2 regions of the Staphylococcus sp. 510 genome follow, and region 1 is predicted to be linked to the other one. Evidence: predicted binding sites of a transcription regulator. Region 1 holds the regulator's gene; the other holds the start of a gene.
The links. Region 1 encodes Rex, which represses fermentation and respiration genes when NADH is low (regulators of the CRP and FNR family bind a similar motif). Its sites were predicted from a motif close to TTGTGAAATATTTCACAA; they were not measured.

Region 1 (8,286 bases):
AGATGCATTCGAACCGGTTAATAAAATATTTCGATTGAGATTTAAATCATTTGGAACAGCATGGTTAATTAATGGATGTACAAGTTGATTAAACTCACATAATTGCTGTAGAGTATTACTATTTTGAATTATTTCAGGTTCGCAGTATGCTTCTAATGTCTCTTGGTATAAGGCAATTGCATAATGATTATCTAATTGGCCAATATAATCGTAGCATTTTAATACTTCATCTAAATATTTATAGTAACTATGTTGAATTGTGTGAAAAATAAGATAATCTAACATAAATATAGTTTTAATTAATAAAACAAAGGCTGATGCAAAGTCAACGCTTTCGACTTTAGCTAATATGCCACTTAAATATCTTGCAGTTTTAAAGTGATTGAAATTAACGTCTATTTGCGGTGTTCCCTCTATATCAGTAAGATTTTTACACTGTTTTAAAATATTAGCAGTATAAAAAATGGTTTTTAAATCTTGTTCATATGTTCGTTTTAAACTGACCGATAAAATGATATTAATCACGCATGCCATGATGAATAACAGAATACCATTTGACGCATCAAAGCACGTATAAATTAAAGCGATTATTGGTAATAAGGGGGCAAGCATGAATATTTTTTGACATTTAATAGGTGTGAGTTGATCGGGAAAATGTGGATAGACACTTTTACCAACTAGACCTAACCGTAATGAAACCTGATTCCTAAAAGAAGTATCTTCTTTAAAACGATTGAGTAATATTTTATTGTTCACTTTAAACATTCTACGTAATGTTGCATATAAACGCATCTCCCCAAGTGCTGTGAAATTGAAATTCATACTTTGAAATAATGCATCCATATTTAAGTCAGACCATGTCTTGTTATCAATAAGTTGACGATCATCATAGTTATCAAAATAGGTTTGAAATTGATAATCATATTTCGCATTTGGCCTGATAAATTTTTCTAACTTTTCTTGATTAGACCATAAGCCGTTAATTTTATTAATGAACTGTCGTCTATTAATGATAGAAGTAATGATACTAACGACTGTGGTTAATATAATAACGCCTAAAACAAATAATAAAAACAACTGTGGGTCATTCATTTAAAAACTCCTTAATGTATTGTTTTTTTAATTATTTCATATCATTTAATTTGAAACAATCAATGATAAAAATGAGAAGTCAGAAGATATGTCAATAGGGAACATGCGTACTTATCAACAATAAGTGCACAACTTGTGGATAAGTGGTGTTAAAATTTGTGGATATAGCAAATTTTTATCTGAATAACTCTAAAATTTAGTTACATATTACCTGTGGATAACTAGGATAACTCTGTGGATAGCTATCAGATAGGCGAAAATGAATGTTAATAATAATCAATTAAAAATCAGAAAAAAGACACTAAAAAGTAGAAAATCTACTTTCTAGTGTCTGGAAAAATAATAGTTATTTATAATTTTTCTTGTAATTCTTCCCATTCAAGCATTGCTTGTTCTAATTCTTGTTCGGTATTCGATTTTAATTCAGCTAGTTCATTGGATTTTACAGGATCGCTATAAACGTCGGGTTGTGTAAGTTGATGATCAATGTCTTCGATCTTTGCTTCACATGATTCGATGATGGCTTCACGTTGCTCGATTTCACGTTCTATTTTGCGTTGTTCGCGACGACGCTGCTTTTGGTTTTCATATGATGACGCTGTAGTCTGTTTAGTATTTGAGTGATTTGCAGACTCAATTTCACTCTCTGCTTTAGCTTTTAAGGCTGCAGCTTCTTCTGTTTTTTCAATATAATATTGATAATCACCAAGATACATTTTTCCACCATCATGATCTAGGTCAAATACTTTATTGGCTAATTGATTGATGAAGTATCTATCATGGGATACAAAGATAATAGTACCTGCAAAATGTTCTAAAGCTTGTTCTAACATTTCTTTCGAATCTATATCGAGGTGATTGGTAGGTTCATCTAAAATAAGTACATTATCACGTTGCAACATTAACAAGGCTAATTGTAATCTTGCCTTTTCGCCACCAGATAAATCATTGATAATTTTTTTGACGTCGTCTTGTACGAATAAAAAACGGCCTAATACTGCTCGAATATCTTTTTCGTTCATATTTGGATACTGGTCCCAAACATAATCTAAAATGGTTTTATTTGATTTGAATTCAGCTTGTTTTTGGTCATAGTAACCTATTTGTAAATTAGCACCAAATGTGACTTCGCCACCGAGTGGACGTTGTCTTTGAGCAATGGTTTTAATTAAAGTGGTTTTACCGACACCATTTGGCCCAATAATAGCGATGTGATCACCTTTGGATACTTCCAAATTAATAGGTTTAGTAATAGGTGTATCATCATAACCAATTTCTAATTGTTTGATATGCATGACGTCATTTCCGGTATTTCTATCAAATCCAAATTGAATGTTAGCACTTCTTGCATCAATCATTGGTTTATCAATACGCTGAATTTTTTCTAATGTTTTACGACGGCTCTTTGCCATTCCACTTGTAGAAGCTCTTGTGATATTTTTTTCTACAAATGTTTCTAACCGTTTAATTTCTTCTTGTTGTTTTTCATATTCTTGCATACGTTTTTCATAATATTTATCTCGCTGTTGAATAAATTGTTCATAATTACCAATATATCGTTTAACACTACCTAAAGCGACGTCATAAACTTGTGTAACGATTTTGTCTAAGAAATATCTATCATGACTTATAATGACAATTGCCCCTTTAAAGTAACGCAAATAATCTTCTAACCATTTTGTAGTTTCTAAATCGAGATGGTTGGTAGGTTCATCAAGTAATAATAGATTTGGTTCATTTAACAACATTTGTGCAAGTGATAATCGTGTTTTTTGACCACCACTAAAGTCATTAATAGGCTTATTAAAGTCATCTTCATTAAAATTCAATCCATGAAGAACTGTTTTAATTTTACTGTCATATTGATAACCTTCTAATTGCTCAAATTGATTTGATAAAGATTCATATTTTTCCATATGTGATTGATAAGTAGGTGTATCATACTCATTTGCATGGGCAGCTAACCAATCTGTTTCACGTTTGATTAATAGTTCCATATTTTTAATATGTTCAAATGGTTTTGACATTTCCTCGAACACAGTGGCGTTAGAGTCCAACGTCATTTGTTGTGTTAAATAGCCCATCTTAAGATTTTTAATCTTTGAAATGTGACCACTATCATAATCTTCAACGCCAGCAATGATTTTCATAAGTGTTGATTTACCGGCACCATTTCGTCCAACAACGCCTATTCGTTCACCAGTTTTCACTTCAAAATCAACGTTAGTAAAGATATCTTCACCATCGAACGATTTAGAGATGTCATTAAGTTGTAAAAGTATCATCCGACTTCACCTTTCTAAATATGCGATATCATTATAAACTATACATATAGTTTGATATGTTTAAATTTTTTGTTTATCATATTAATATTTATTTTACAGTATTAAGCTGTGTCTTGAAACTAGGATATTTATTTTTAAATTTTATTAATGTATAATTAGCAAGTATTCATTGTGAACAATTATTTGGATTTTTATTGTTGCAAACATATATACATAAAATTAAAACCGTTTAGCGTCGAAGGGAGACAAATAAAATGGCAAGTAACGTTAAAATTCCTCGAGCAACTTTAAAACGTTTACCGTTATATTATAGATTTGTGAGTAATCTAAAATCTAAAGGTATTGACCGTGTTAATTCTAAAGCTATTAGCGAAGCATTACAAATAGATTCAGCTACGATTCGTAGAGATTTTTCATATTTTGGCGAATTAGGTAAAAAAGGATATGGCTATAATATAGATAGTTTAATTGAATTTTTCAAAGCTGAAATTAGTGGTAGCAATGATATTAAAATTGCAATTGTTGGTGTGGGTAACTTAGGTCGAGCATTATTAACATATAACTTCTCAATTCACGATGAAATGACCATTACAGAAGCATTTGATGTAAATCAAGATGTCATCGGCGAACGAGTAGGCCGTGTTGTTGTAAAAGATAGCAAGACTTTAAAACATACGTTATCAAATCAAGATATTGATGTAGTCATTCTTACAACACCTGAACAGGTTGCCCAAAGTGTTACAGATGAGCTGGTTGAATCTGGTATTAAAGGTATTATGAATTTTACACCAGCGAGAGTGAGTACGCCAACTGATGTACAAGTACATCATATTGATTTAGGTATTGAATTACAGTCCTTACTTTTCTTTATGAGAAATTATGATGAATCAATGAAATAGCATATTGATCATTTGGAGGGACTTTTTATGAATGATAAAGTATTGATTCAAATAGGGTGTATGTATAAAGCACATTTACCTACATTAATATACATTCCAGGACAATTGGTATTGAACGGTCATACATTAGTGTTCAAGTCCTATTATACAAATCATAATCCTCTAAATTTAGAAATTGATGTTAAAAAAATTATTCGTTACCAAATACGTAAGGGGTTACTGGGACATAAATTATTGATTTACTATAACCAAACTTGGTATAAATTTAGTCATTTTAAAGCAAATGAATTGCAAGCATTAGTTCATTATATCGATGAAATACAAGCACATTAAAAAAGTGATGAGCAAGAGTACATCTTATCGAGATGTACTCTTTTTTTATTTTAAATAAAGCATTTCATTGATAAATGTGTAGAATTAAGAAACATATTATGATAGTGAACTTGAAATATAACACTTTATCCTGTAAAATAACTTAGTATTTATATCGGAAAAGGGTGATAACGTGGTTTGGATGATTATAAGCGGTTTGATCGTCGGCGTACTATTAGGATTTGTAATGCAACGAACACGCTTTTGCTTAGCAGGCGGTTTTAGAGATATGTATGTTCAAAAAAGTAATAAAATGTTCTATGCATTGCTTGTTGCTATTACAGTTCAAAGTATTGGTTTATTAATATTAACAAGTTTAGGTATAGTAAATGTTCCAGCACACACATTTCCAATTGTTGGTACAATCATTGGTTCTTTTGTCTTTGGCATAGGTATTGTATTAGCAGGTGGTTGTGCTACTGGAACATATTATAGAGCAGGAGAAGGTTTAATAGGTAGTTGGGTTGCACTCATTTTATATGCATTAACAAGTGCAATTACTAAGACAGGTGTTTTGTCACCAGTCCTAAAAGTAATTAATCAACCTACAAATGTCAATGCAAGTATGGCAGATACATTGCATATTCCCAATTGGATTTTAGTAATACTAATAACGTTAATTACTTTAATATTAGTGACAAAAACACTTAAAAAGCCTAAAGTAGCAGTCCCTAAATTAAAACAGAAGTATTCAGGCGTAAGACATTATTTATTTGAAAGAAGATATCATCCGTTTGTAGCGGCTATTGCAGTTGGTTTAATCGCTTTATTAGCTTGGCCAATGAGTAGTTCTACTGGTAGAGATTATGGATTAGGAATTACGACACCTTCAGCAAATATTGTTAATTTCTTAATTACTGGAAATACACAACTCATTGATTGGGGCGCATTTTTAGTTATAGGTATATTCCTAGGTTCTTACATTGCTGCTAAAGGATCAAAAGAATTTAAATGGCGTTTACCAGATAAGAAAACAATTAGAAATAGTGCAATTGGTGGCATTTTAATGGGCTTTGGAGCCTCTGTTGCAGGTGGTTGTTCAATCGGTAATGGCTTAGTTGAAACGGCGACAATGAGTTGGCAAGGCTGGATTGGTCTAGGTTCAATGATTCTAGGTGTATGGTTTATGAGTTACTTTATTTTTATTAAGCCAATGAAACAACTACAACAATCGACTAAAAAACAACAAACAACAGTTAAACAACAAACACAAACGACTTAAGGAGGAGTTATTATGGTATATGAATTAGGCACAGTTGGGATGGTTTGTCCTTTCCCTTTAATAGAAGCTCAAAAGAAAATGACTGAATTAGATTCTGGTGATGAATTAAAAATTGATTTTGATTGTACACAGGCGACTGAGGCAATCCCTAATTGGGCGGCAGAAAATGGTTACCCTGTTACTAATTATGAACAACTTGGTGATGCGTCTTGGACAATTACTGTACAAAAGGCGTAAAATAATGATAAATATAGATAGAGCATCCATCATGGGTGCTCTTTTTCTATTTATTCAACTAGAAATTAGTATTTTAAGCGATTACATTTATGATAGAATAGATATAAGTTTTCCAAAATATGATGGGTGAGTAACTTTTATGAAAAATATATCGGATATCGCAAAATTAGCAGGAGTATCAAAGAGTACGGTTTCTAGGTATTTAAATAATGGATCTGTCAGTCCAAAGACACGTTTGAAACTAAGTAGGATCATTAATGAACATGACTACCAACCGAATCAATTCGCGCAAAGTTTAAGAGCAACTCAAACACGTATTATAGGTGCTATCATTCCAAGGATGAACTCTTATGCTGTTGATGAAACAGTGAAGGGTATCGTAAATCAATGTCAACAACATAACTATCAACTGTTACTTAACTATACTGGATTACATATGGAAGCAGAAATTGAAGCCATTGAAACGTTATCTCGTAGTAAAGTAGATGCAATTATTTTAATGGCAACTGATATTACTGATAAACATTTGGAAGTGATTGATAAAGCTAATGTACCTGTCATTATTGTTGGACAAGCATATCCTGGTTTACATAGCATCACGCATGATGATTATCAAGCAGGATTAAAAGTGGGTGAGTGGGTAGGTCAAAGACAACCGCGACGTGTTGTATTTTTTAGTGTTACTGAGAAAGATATTGCGGTAGGTGTACATAGGAAAAGTGGTTTAATCGATGGCTTATCAAAATATCAAATTAAACCAGATATATTTGAAACCTCATTTAAATATGAAGAAGCATTAAAAGATATTAAGCAAACGTTAACAAAGATTAATGATGCTGACGTCATTATTGGTGCGACTGATGCCATTGCGTTGGCAATTCATAAATATCGTTTTAATTCAGATCAATTATTAAAACCAACAATAATTCATGGATTTGGTGGAGATCCTATGACACAAATTGTTTCTCCAATTATTCGAACAATACAGTTTAATTATTATGAAGCGGGACAACGTGCGATGCTTGAAGTTAGACAATTGATTAAGGGAGAATCTATTGAAGAATCCATCGTGATACCAGTGAAATTATAAAGAATATATTCAATTTATATGGAACCGATACCAGTATAAATGATAAAATATAAACATCATACTTACTAGGTCAAGTGACCCATGTCTATAGAATTTAGAAAACAAATTCTATAGACAATGCAAGTTGGGGAGAACAAGTATAAAGACATACATTTACATGAACGTGTTTGATATAGCATAAAGTTTCGATCTTAGGTGCAAACATCATGCTTAAACATAAGTATATGTATCAAGGGTTCTTTATTATTTATAAACTTAACCCCATTTACTTAAACGATTATTATAAAATAGGGGGATATGAATGACTGAATGGACTAAAGAAGAACGTTATCAACGAATAGAAGAGGTTGATAGCGATAAATTATTAAATTTAAAACAACAAGTACAATTATCTCCGTATAGACAAACTTTCCATATTCAACCAGAAACGGGTTTATTAAATGATCCCAATGGTTTAATTTATTTTAATGGAAAGTATTATGTCTCACATCAATGGTTCCCATTAGGCGCAGTACATGGTTTGAAATATTGGTTTAATTATACGAGTGACGACTTGGTTCACTTCGAACCTCAAGGAGTCATACTAAGTCCAGATACTAAATTTGATAGTCATGGTGTTTATAGTGGAAGTGCTTTTGAATTTCAAGGTCATTTATATTATATGTACACTGGAAATCACCGTGATCATAATTGGCAAAGACATTCATCACAAATGATAGCTAGAATGAAAGCTGACGGTTCAGTAGAGAAGTTTCCTAAACCTGTTATTAGCCAACAACCTGAAGGCTATACAAGTCATTTTAGAGATCCAAAAGTATTTCAAATTGAGGACCAATATTATGCGATTTTGGGTGCCCAAACTATGGATGAATTTGGTAGATTATTATTATATAGTTCGAAAGATATTGTGAATTGGCATTTCCAAGGAGAAATTAAAACATCATTAAACCAATTTGGTTATATGTGGGAGTGTCCTGACTATTTTGAACTGGATGGCCATGATATCATTATGTTCTGTCCACAAGGCATTGATAGTGAGGAAGATAAATATCGTAATATTTATCAATCTGGCTATATCATGGGTGATTT
Region 2 (8,286 bases), on a different contig from region 1:
CATGACCACCAGCTAAATCATCTTCCCAGTTAGGTCCCCATTCAATATCCATCTTTTCTCCAGAAATAACAGAGTAAGCTCTTGCTACTGGTGAGTGTTGACCTGCCTTAGCTGTTGTTAAATGCTCATAGTTATAATTCCATGGCTCATAATAATCTTGAATTAATGGCATATCAGGATTATAGAAGATTTTTCCAAGGGCTATTTTAGACCACTTGCTACCAGATTTAAGTTGTAATCTGCCTTTTCGATTCAATACCCAACCGCCTTTATAGTGCTCTTGATCCTCCCAACGTTTGGGATATCCTGTACCAGGCTTTGTTTCAACATTATTAAACCACATATATTCTGCCCCAGGTCGATTTGTCCATGTGTTTTTGCAAGTAACGCTACAAGTATGACAACCTATACATTTATCTAAATTCAACACCATTGCTATTTGCGCTTTAATCTTCAAGCCAATTGACCTCCTTCATCTTTCTTACTGCTACATATACATCTCTTTGATTACCAATTGGTCCATAATAATTGAAATGATAACTAATTTGAGCATAGCCACCTATTAACTGTGTTGGTTTCAAATGAATTCGTGTTGGTGCGTTATGTGATCCACCTCTAGTATCTGTAATTTCAGAACCTGGCGTTTGAATATGTTTATCTTGTGCATGATACATAAACATGGTACCTTTAGGCATTCTGTGTGAAATAACAGCTCTCGCAGTAACGACACCATTTCGGTTATATACTTCTAACCAATCGTTATCCTGAATGTTGTGTTCTTTAGCATCTTCATCAGAAATCCAAACTGTTGGACCACCTCTAAATAGCGTTAACATATGTTTATTATCTTGATACATAGAGTGAATATTCCATTTACCATGTGGTGTAAGATAACGCAGAATTAAAGTATCAGTGCCACCTTTAATTTGTTTATCCTTAGTACCAAATACCATTGGCGGTAACGTAGGTTTGTAAATCGGTAAACTTTCTCCAAATTGTTGGAAAACCTCATGATCAATATAGTAACTTTGACGACCAGTTAACGTTCTAAAAGGAACGAGTCGTTCAATATTAGTTGTAAATGGTGAATAACGTCGTCCATTTTTATTTGATCCAGGGAACACTGCAGTTGGTATAACTTCTCTAGGTTGAGAACCAATATTTAAAAATGTTATTTTTTCAGACGCACGTTCACTTGAAATATCTGTTAACGTCATACCTGTTTGTTTTTCTAAGTCTTGATAAGATTTTTGTGATAATTTACCATTTGTAGCAGATGAAATATTCAACATTGCATCTGCTACATTTCGAGCAGAGTGAATTCTTGGTTTATCATTTTTGATAGAATTAGGGTCTTTATCATTCCAAGTCCCTAGCATACTTTTTAATTCTTCGTATTGTTCCTTCACGCTAAAACTAACGCCATGTGCCCCTACATTATCTGTCTCTAATTTCGGTCCAACAGAAACATATTTATCGTAAATTAACGTGTAGTCACGTTCTACGATTGTAAAGTTAGGCATGGTTTTACCGGGTATGGCATCTATCTCTCCTTTAGACCAATCTTTTACGATACCTAATGGTGTTGCTATTTCTTGTTTGGAATCATGACCTAACGGTGTTGTTACGACATCTTTATATGTACCTGGTAGATAATCCTTCGCCATTTCTGACACTGCTTTAGCGAGTGTTTTATAAATATCCCAATCTGATCGAGACTCCCACAATGGATCTATGGCTGGATTAAATGGATGAACATAAGGATGCATATCAGTAGAAGAAAGATCATGTTTTTCATACCAAGTTGCTGCTGGTAAAACAATATCCGAATATAATGGCGTCGCTGTCATTCTAAAATCGAGTGATACGAGTAAATCTAATTTACCTGTTGTTTCTTCTCGCCATTGAATTTCATCAGGTTTATCATCTTCGTTTGGTGATGCTAATAATCCTGATTTTGTACCTAATAAATGTTTCATAAAATATTCTTGTCCTTTAGCAGAACTAGAGATTAAATTAGAACGCCATACGAATAATGTTTTAGGATGGTTTTTTCTTAAATCCGGATCTTCTACTGCAAATTTTGTTTGTTTCGTTTTCACTTCATTAATCGCACGTTTTAATATGGCTTCATTTGAATCATCACCATTTTCTTTAGCTTCTTCTGCGAATAACAAACTATTCTTATTAAACTGAGGATACGATGGTAACCAACCTAATTTAGCAGCTGTAACATTGTAATCAGCTGGATGTTGATGTTTAATATGTTTCGCTAAAGGTGATTTCAATTTATCGACATTTGATTCTTCATATTTCCATTGATCTGTCGCGAAATAGAACCAACTTGTACCATTTTGTAAACGAGGTGGTCCTTGCCAATCTTTAGCAAATGCAATCGTATTCCAACCTTCAATAGGTCGACATTTTTCTTGTCCAACATAGTGTGCCCAACCGCCACCATTTACTCCTTGACAGCCACATAACATAATTAAATTTAAAATCGAACGATAAATTGTATCGGAATTAAACCAGTGGTTGATACCAGCACCCATAATGATCATTGAACGCCCTTCTGTGTCTATAGCGTTTTGGGCAAATTCTTTTGCAACTTGAACGACTAAACTAGATTTTATACCTGTAATGTCTTCCTGCCATGCAGGTGTATATTTAGAATGCGAATCATCATATCCCGTCGCTTCTAATTCATGATTAAAACGTTTGATACCATATTGACTAACCATCAAATCATATACAGTAGTAATATATCTTTCATCACCATTAGCTAATTTAATCTTCTTAGTAGGTATAGGGCGTTCAAAGACACCATCACCATTGCTATCAAAATATGGAAATTGAATTTGTTGTAATTCAAAATCGCTTTCATCCATGGATAAACTAGGTTGAATAACATTGCCATCTTCATCTTCTAATTTAAGATTCCATTGTTTACCATCTTCCCAACGTTGTCCCATCGTGCCATTTGGAACAACTAGTTGATTTGATAAGTTATCAAATAACACAGGCTTCCATTCTCCGTTTGTTGTATCTTGTCCAAGATCACTTGCTCTTAAAAATCGGCCTGCTTTCAAACCATTGTCATCTTGATCTAACATTAATACAAAAGGCATATCTGTATATTGTTTAGCATAATTAATAAATCGTGAATTAGGATTGTTGATATAATATTCTTGTAAAATAACATGTGTCATTGCTTGAGCAACTGCAGCATCAGTACCTGGGTTAGGTGCTAACCAATTATCAGCAAATTTTACATTTTCAGCATAATCCGGCGCGATAGAAACGACTTTAGTCCCTTTATATCTCACTTCTGTCATAAAGTGCGCATCTGGTGTTCGTGTTAATGGCACGTTTGAACCCCACATAATCAAGTAAGCAGCGTTATACCATTCACTTGATTCAGGAACATCTGTCTGTTCTCCCCAAATTTGAGGTGATGCTGGTGGTAAATCAGCATACCAATCATAAAAACTTAACATTTCTCCGCCTAATAAATTAATGAATCGTGCGCCAGCTGCATAGCTCACCATAGACATCGCTGGAATAGGTGTGAATCCAGCTATTCTATCTGGACCGTCCTTTTTGATGGTATATAATAATTGAGCAGCAATAATATCAGTTACATCTTTCCAATTTGATCTTACATGACCACCCATACCACGTGCTTGTTTATAACGTTTTGCTTTTTCTTCATCTTCTACAATAGATGCCCATGCAGCTATTTTGTTTCCATGATTTTCTTCAAGTGCTTCTTGCCATAATTCTAAAAGTTGACCTCTGATATAGGGATATTTAACTCTTAATGGACTATATTCATACCATGAAAATGATGCACCTCTAGGACATCCTCTTGGTTCATATTCCGGCATTTCTGGACCACAACTAAGATAATCTGTTTGTTGATTTTCCCAAGTAATGACGCCATTCTTAACAAAAACTTTCCATGAACATGATCCAGTGCAATTCACGCCGTGTGTTGTTCTCACTTCTTTGTCGTGACTCCATCGTTCACGGTACATTTTTTCCCATTCTCTGCTTTTACTTTCAAGTACTGACCAATTACCATTAAACTTTTCAGTTGGCTTAAAAAAATTTAATCCAAATTTCCCCATAAGTATCCTCCTAGACCTTTACTTCATATATGCGTTCCTAACTTTTCAATTAGATTGTACATTTTTTCACAATATTTATATATTAGGGAATGTCCTAATTGCACTTATAAATTCCCTACAAAAAAGCAGTGCCTATTCTAGATAGACACTGCGTTATAGTTAATATTCATTGTGGATTTATATTTCAATAAATTGATGTGCATACTGCTTTAGTACTGATTTGTATAATGCTTGTTGAGAATAATGATACGTCTCATCTACTTCAATCATGGATCCATAACCTTGTTCATATAATAATTCACATTTTTCCAATGCGTGATTTCTATTCCCTTTTACAATATATATGATTTCTGTATGCTTAGCCTTATTTTGAGGTAGTGAATAGTTGATGATATCTCCAATGATACAAATACCTGGTAATCCTTCTACATTATATTGGGTTAACTTTTGCTCAATATTACTGATATTTCCAGTCAATATTTTCTCATCAAAAAGTGATGCACGAAAGACAATAGCAATTGGGTAATCATAAGATGTATATTGTCTGATTTGCTTAATAATTCTAGGTAATCGTTTAACCCCCATATAAACTGCTAGCGTTCCTTTATTTAATAATGTACTAATATCAATGTCATTATCTTTTGAATCTTTAAAATGACCTGTTGAAAAAGTGACGTTTTTAGCTATACTCCTCATCGTTAGACCTAAGTTCATGGATTGCGCTGCTGCACTTGCCGATGTTACACCAGGCACAATTTCAAAGTCGATATTCAGCTTATTTAATGCTTCAACTTCTTCTTGGACTCGTCCAAATATAGCGGGATCGCCACCTTTAAGTCTAACCACATGATGATGTTTACTTGCAGCTTCAATCGTTTTTTGATTAATGCTTTCTTGTTGAATATGCTTAGTATATGGTTTCTTACCAACATCAACAATTTCTATTTCTGGCTTAGCATATTGTAAGATAAAGGGATTAACCAATCTGTCATATAATATGATATCAGCATTTTCAATGAGCCGTTGTGCTCTTTTAGTTAATAAGCTAGGGTTACCTGGACCTGCACCTACTAAGTAGACAGTTCCGTATTCATTTATAGACATATAAATATATCTCCATCTATGATTTCTACTGGATATGTTTTTACACAACCAGTATCTGGCTCCTGCACATTACCTGTCTTAAGGTCAATTTTTTGATCATGTAATGGACAATAAACATAACTTCCACTTACAGTACCTTCTGACAAAGGGCCTTCCTTATGGGGACAAATATTATTAACTGCAAATATCTCACCCTCATTTGTTAAAAACAAACCAATCTCTTTATCGTTTACGAATACTTTTTTACCAATTAGTGGTGTTAACTCATCTATACGAGACACTTTAATTTTCTGCATATTTTTCATGATTAAACCCTCTCAACTTCAAAGTTTTTTTGTGATGCTTTATCATTTACGATTGCTTGCCAAGGTTCATCTTGAATCGCTTGTTTCGCTTCCATCACTCTATCGAAAAGTGCTTGTTGACGTTCGGGATCTAACAATACTTCTTTCACATTTTCAAAGCCAAGACGTTCTAACCATGGCGCAGTTCTTTCAGAATAGATTCCCGTTTCACGATAATATTGCATCAATGCGCCACAAATACGAATCACTTCATCTTCTGTTTCTACAGTTGTTAGTAATTGTCCTTTTGTTACTTCAGTACCGCCATTGCCACCGATATAGAGTTGAAAACCGTTTTCTACAGATATTACACCAAAATCTTTAACACCAGATTCTACACAGCTTCTAGGGCAACCTGACACCCCCATTTTGAATTTATGAGGTGTATCAATATATTCAAATGTCTTCTCTAATCTAATACCAAGTTGAGTAGTATATTGTGTTCCAAATCTACAGAATTCTTTACCTACACAACTTTTAACTGAACGTGTTTTTTTACCATATGCCGAAGCTGAACGCATGCCTAAGTCTTCCCATACGCTTGGAAGTTCTTCTTTTTTCAATCCATATAATCCCACACGTTGAGAGCCAGTCACTTTGACAAGTGGTACATTATATTTTTTAGCGACTTCTCCCAATCTAATAAGTTGATCTGCATCTGTAACACCACCGCGCATTTGAGGAATAACGGAAAATGTACCGTCATTTTGAATATTTGCATGATAGCGTTCATTTGCGAATCGTGATTCCTTTTCATCTTTATGCTCATATGGATAAATCATGTTCAAATAATAGTTGATAGCTGGGCGACATTTCGGGCAACCATTTTTATCTTTGAAGTTGAGTACATGTCTCACTTCTTTAGATGTTTTGAGTCCTTTGGCTCTAATTTGAGTAACAATTTGATCACGTGATAAATCTGTACAAGCGCATATACCAGTTGGTTTGGATGCTACAAAATCATCGCCTAAAGCATATTGTAGAATATCTGCGATTTGCCCTTTACATTTCCCACACGAATTTCCTGCTTTAGTCATTTTTGTTACTTCAGCAACAGATGTTAGTCCATTTTTAGTAATTTCTTCTACAATTGTGCCTTTATTAACACCATTACAGCCACATATTGTTTCATCATCTGCCATATCCTCAATGGATACATTGGCATCTTCTCCACCTTTTGTTAATAAAGAGACTAACGTATAGTCTTCGATAGATTCATGTTTTTTCATCATATTATAGAATCGAGAGCCATCATCTGTATTACCATATAGCACTACACCGACAACTTCACCGTCTTTTAAAAATACTTTTTTATAATGATTATCGATACTATTAAATATTTCTATACCATGAATATCTTCAGTTTCTTCAATGGTACCTGCACTATATAAATCACATCCTGATACCTTTAAAGATGTAAATGTAGTGGAGCCATGGTAACCATTAGTTTCTTTTTGTGTTAAATAATCTGCTAGAACGATACCTTGCTCATATAATGGTGCCACTAAACCATATACTTTACCTTCACATTCTGCGCATTCACCCACAGCAAAGATATTTGGATCACTTGTTTGCATATATGCATTAACGATAATACCTCTATTGACCTCTAATCCTGCTGCTTTAGCTACCTCAGTATAAGGTCTAATACCTACTGCCATAACTACTAAATCAGCTTCTAGCACACGTCCATCTGCTAATCTAACAGCCTCAACATCTTTATCACCAAGAATTTCTTGCGTATTCGCTTGTAATTAAAAGCGCATGCCTTGTTGTTCTAAATCATTTTTTAGCATTTGACCTGCTTTTCGATCCAGTTGCATTTCCATAAGCCATTCTGCTAAATGTATCACGGTTACTTCCATGCCTTGGTCTAATAATCCTCTAGCACATTCTAATCCTAAAAGGCCCCCGCCTATAACAATCGCTTTTTGTTTAGTTTGAGCTATCTCCATCATGCGTTTAGTATCATCAATTGTTCGCCATCCAATAACACTCGGTAAATCAGACCCTGGAATAGGTAATACGAATGCCTTTGAACCTGTTGCAATTATACATTGATCATACTCAAATGATTGCCCACTCTCAGTTATAACGGTCTTATTTGCTCTATCTAATATCGTCACTGGATCGTTATTAATCAATTTAATATCATGTTCTGCGTACCAGTCATATGAATTCATGATGGTTTCTTCCACAGTCATTTTATTTTGTAAAATATTAGATAACATGATTCTATTATAATTTGGGTAGTCTTCTTTACCTATAATGGTAATTTCAAAACGTTGCGGATCTCTATCCAAAATTTCTTCGATTGTTCTCAAACCAGCCATGCCATTTCCTATCATCACTAATTTGTTCTTAGTCATATATATGCCCCTTTATCACTTAAGATAAGTTATTTAAAGGATTGGATATAAAGGCACATGTCTTAATTTTTAAAATCGGAGTGCTTCTAGACGTTCTCGAATAATGAGTCTCAATGTGTCATCAAAATTGATTGACGGTGTGATGTGTAATATACAATGAATAGCCATGTCATCAATGAGTCGTTTTACTTTATTGACCAATCTTCCATCAAATAAAAAGAGTGGCACGATGATTAATTCATCATATTGTTTTGATATCTCATCTAAATCATTTCTAAATGTTAAATCGCCGTATAAGGCTCTTGCATAAACAGGTCGATCCGAATCAATTGTTTTCAC

Region 2: the regulator Rex is predicted to act here: its motif matches at 4,185-4,202, upstream of AC2D8K_RS07790 (nitrate reductase subunit alpha).

What each region holds. Positions count from the first base shown of each region.
Region 1 is NZ_JBXVVK010000006.1:14,719-23,004, forward strand. Features, by position in the region: gene AC2D8K_RS05660 (MutS-related protein) at 1-1,092, opposite strand, end outside; gene AC2D8K_RS05665 (ABC-F family ATP-binding cassette domain-containing protein) at 1,443-3,377, opposite strand; gene AC2D8K_RS05670 (redox-sensing transcriptional repressor Rex) at 3,632-4,276, shown strand; gene AC2D8K_RS05675 (hypothetical protein) at 4,304-4,609, shown strand; gene AC2D8K_RS05680 (YeeE/YedE family protein) at 4,782-5,870, shown strand; gene AC2D8K_RS05685 (sulfurtransferase TusA family protein) at 5,883-6,107, shown strand; gene AC2D8K_RS05690 (LacI family DNA-binding transcriptional regulator) at 6,247-7,197, shown strand; gene AC2D8K_RS05695 (sucrose-6-phosphate hydrolase) at 7,499-8,286, shown strand, end outside.
Region 2 is NZ_JBXVVK010000008.1:83,450-91,735, reverse strand. Features, by position in the region: gene narH (nitrate reductase subunit beta) at 1-457, opposite strand, end outside; gene AC2D8K_RS07790 (nitrate reductase subunit alpha) at 447-4,130, opposite strand; gene cobA (uroporphyrinogen-III C-methyltransferase) at 4,308-5,234, opposite strand; gene nirD (nitrite reductase small subunit NirD) at 5,225-5,539, opposite strand; partial or broken gene nirB (nitrite reductase large subunit NirB) at 5,542-7,947, opposite strand; gene AC2D8K_RS07770 (sirohydrochlorin chelatase) at 8,017-8,286, opposite strand, start outside.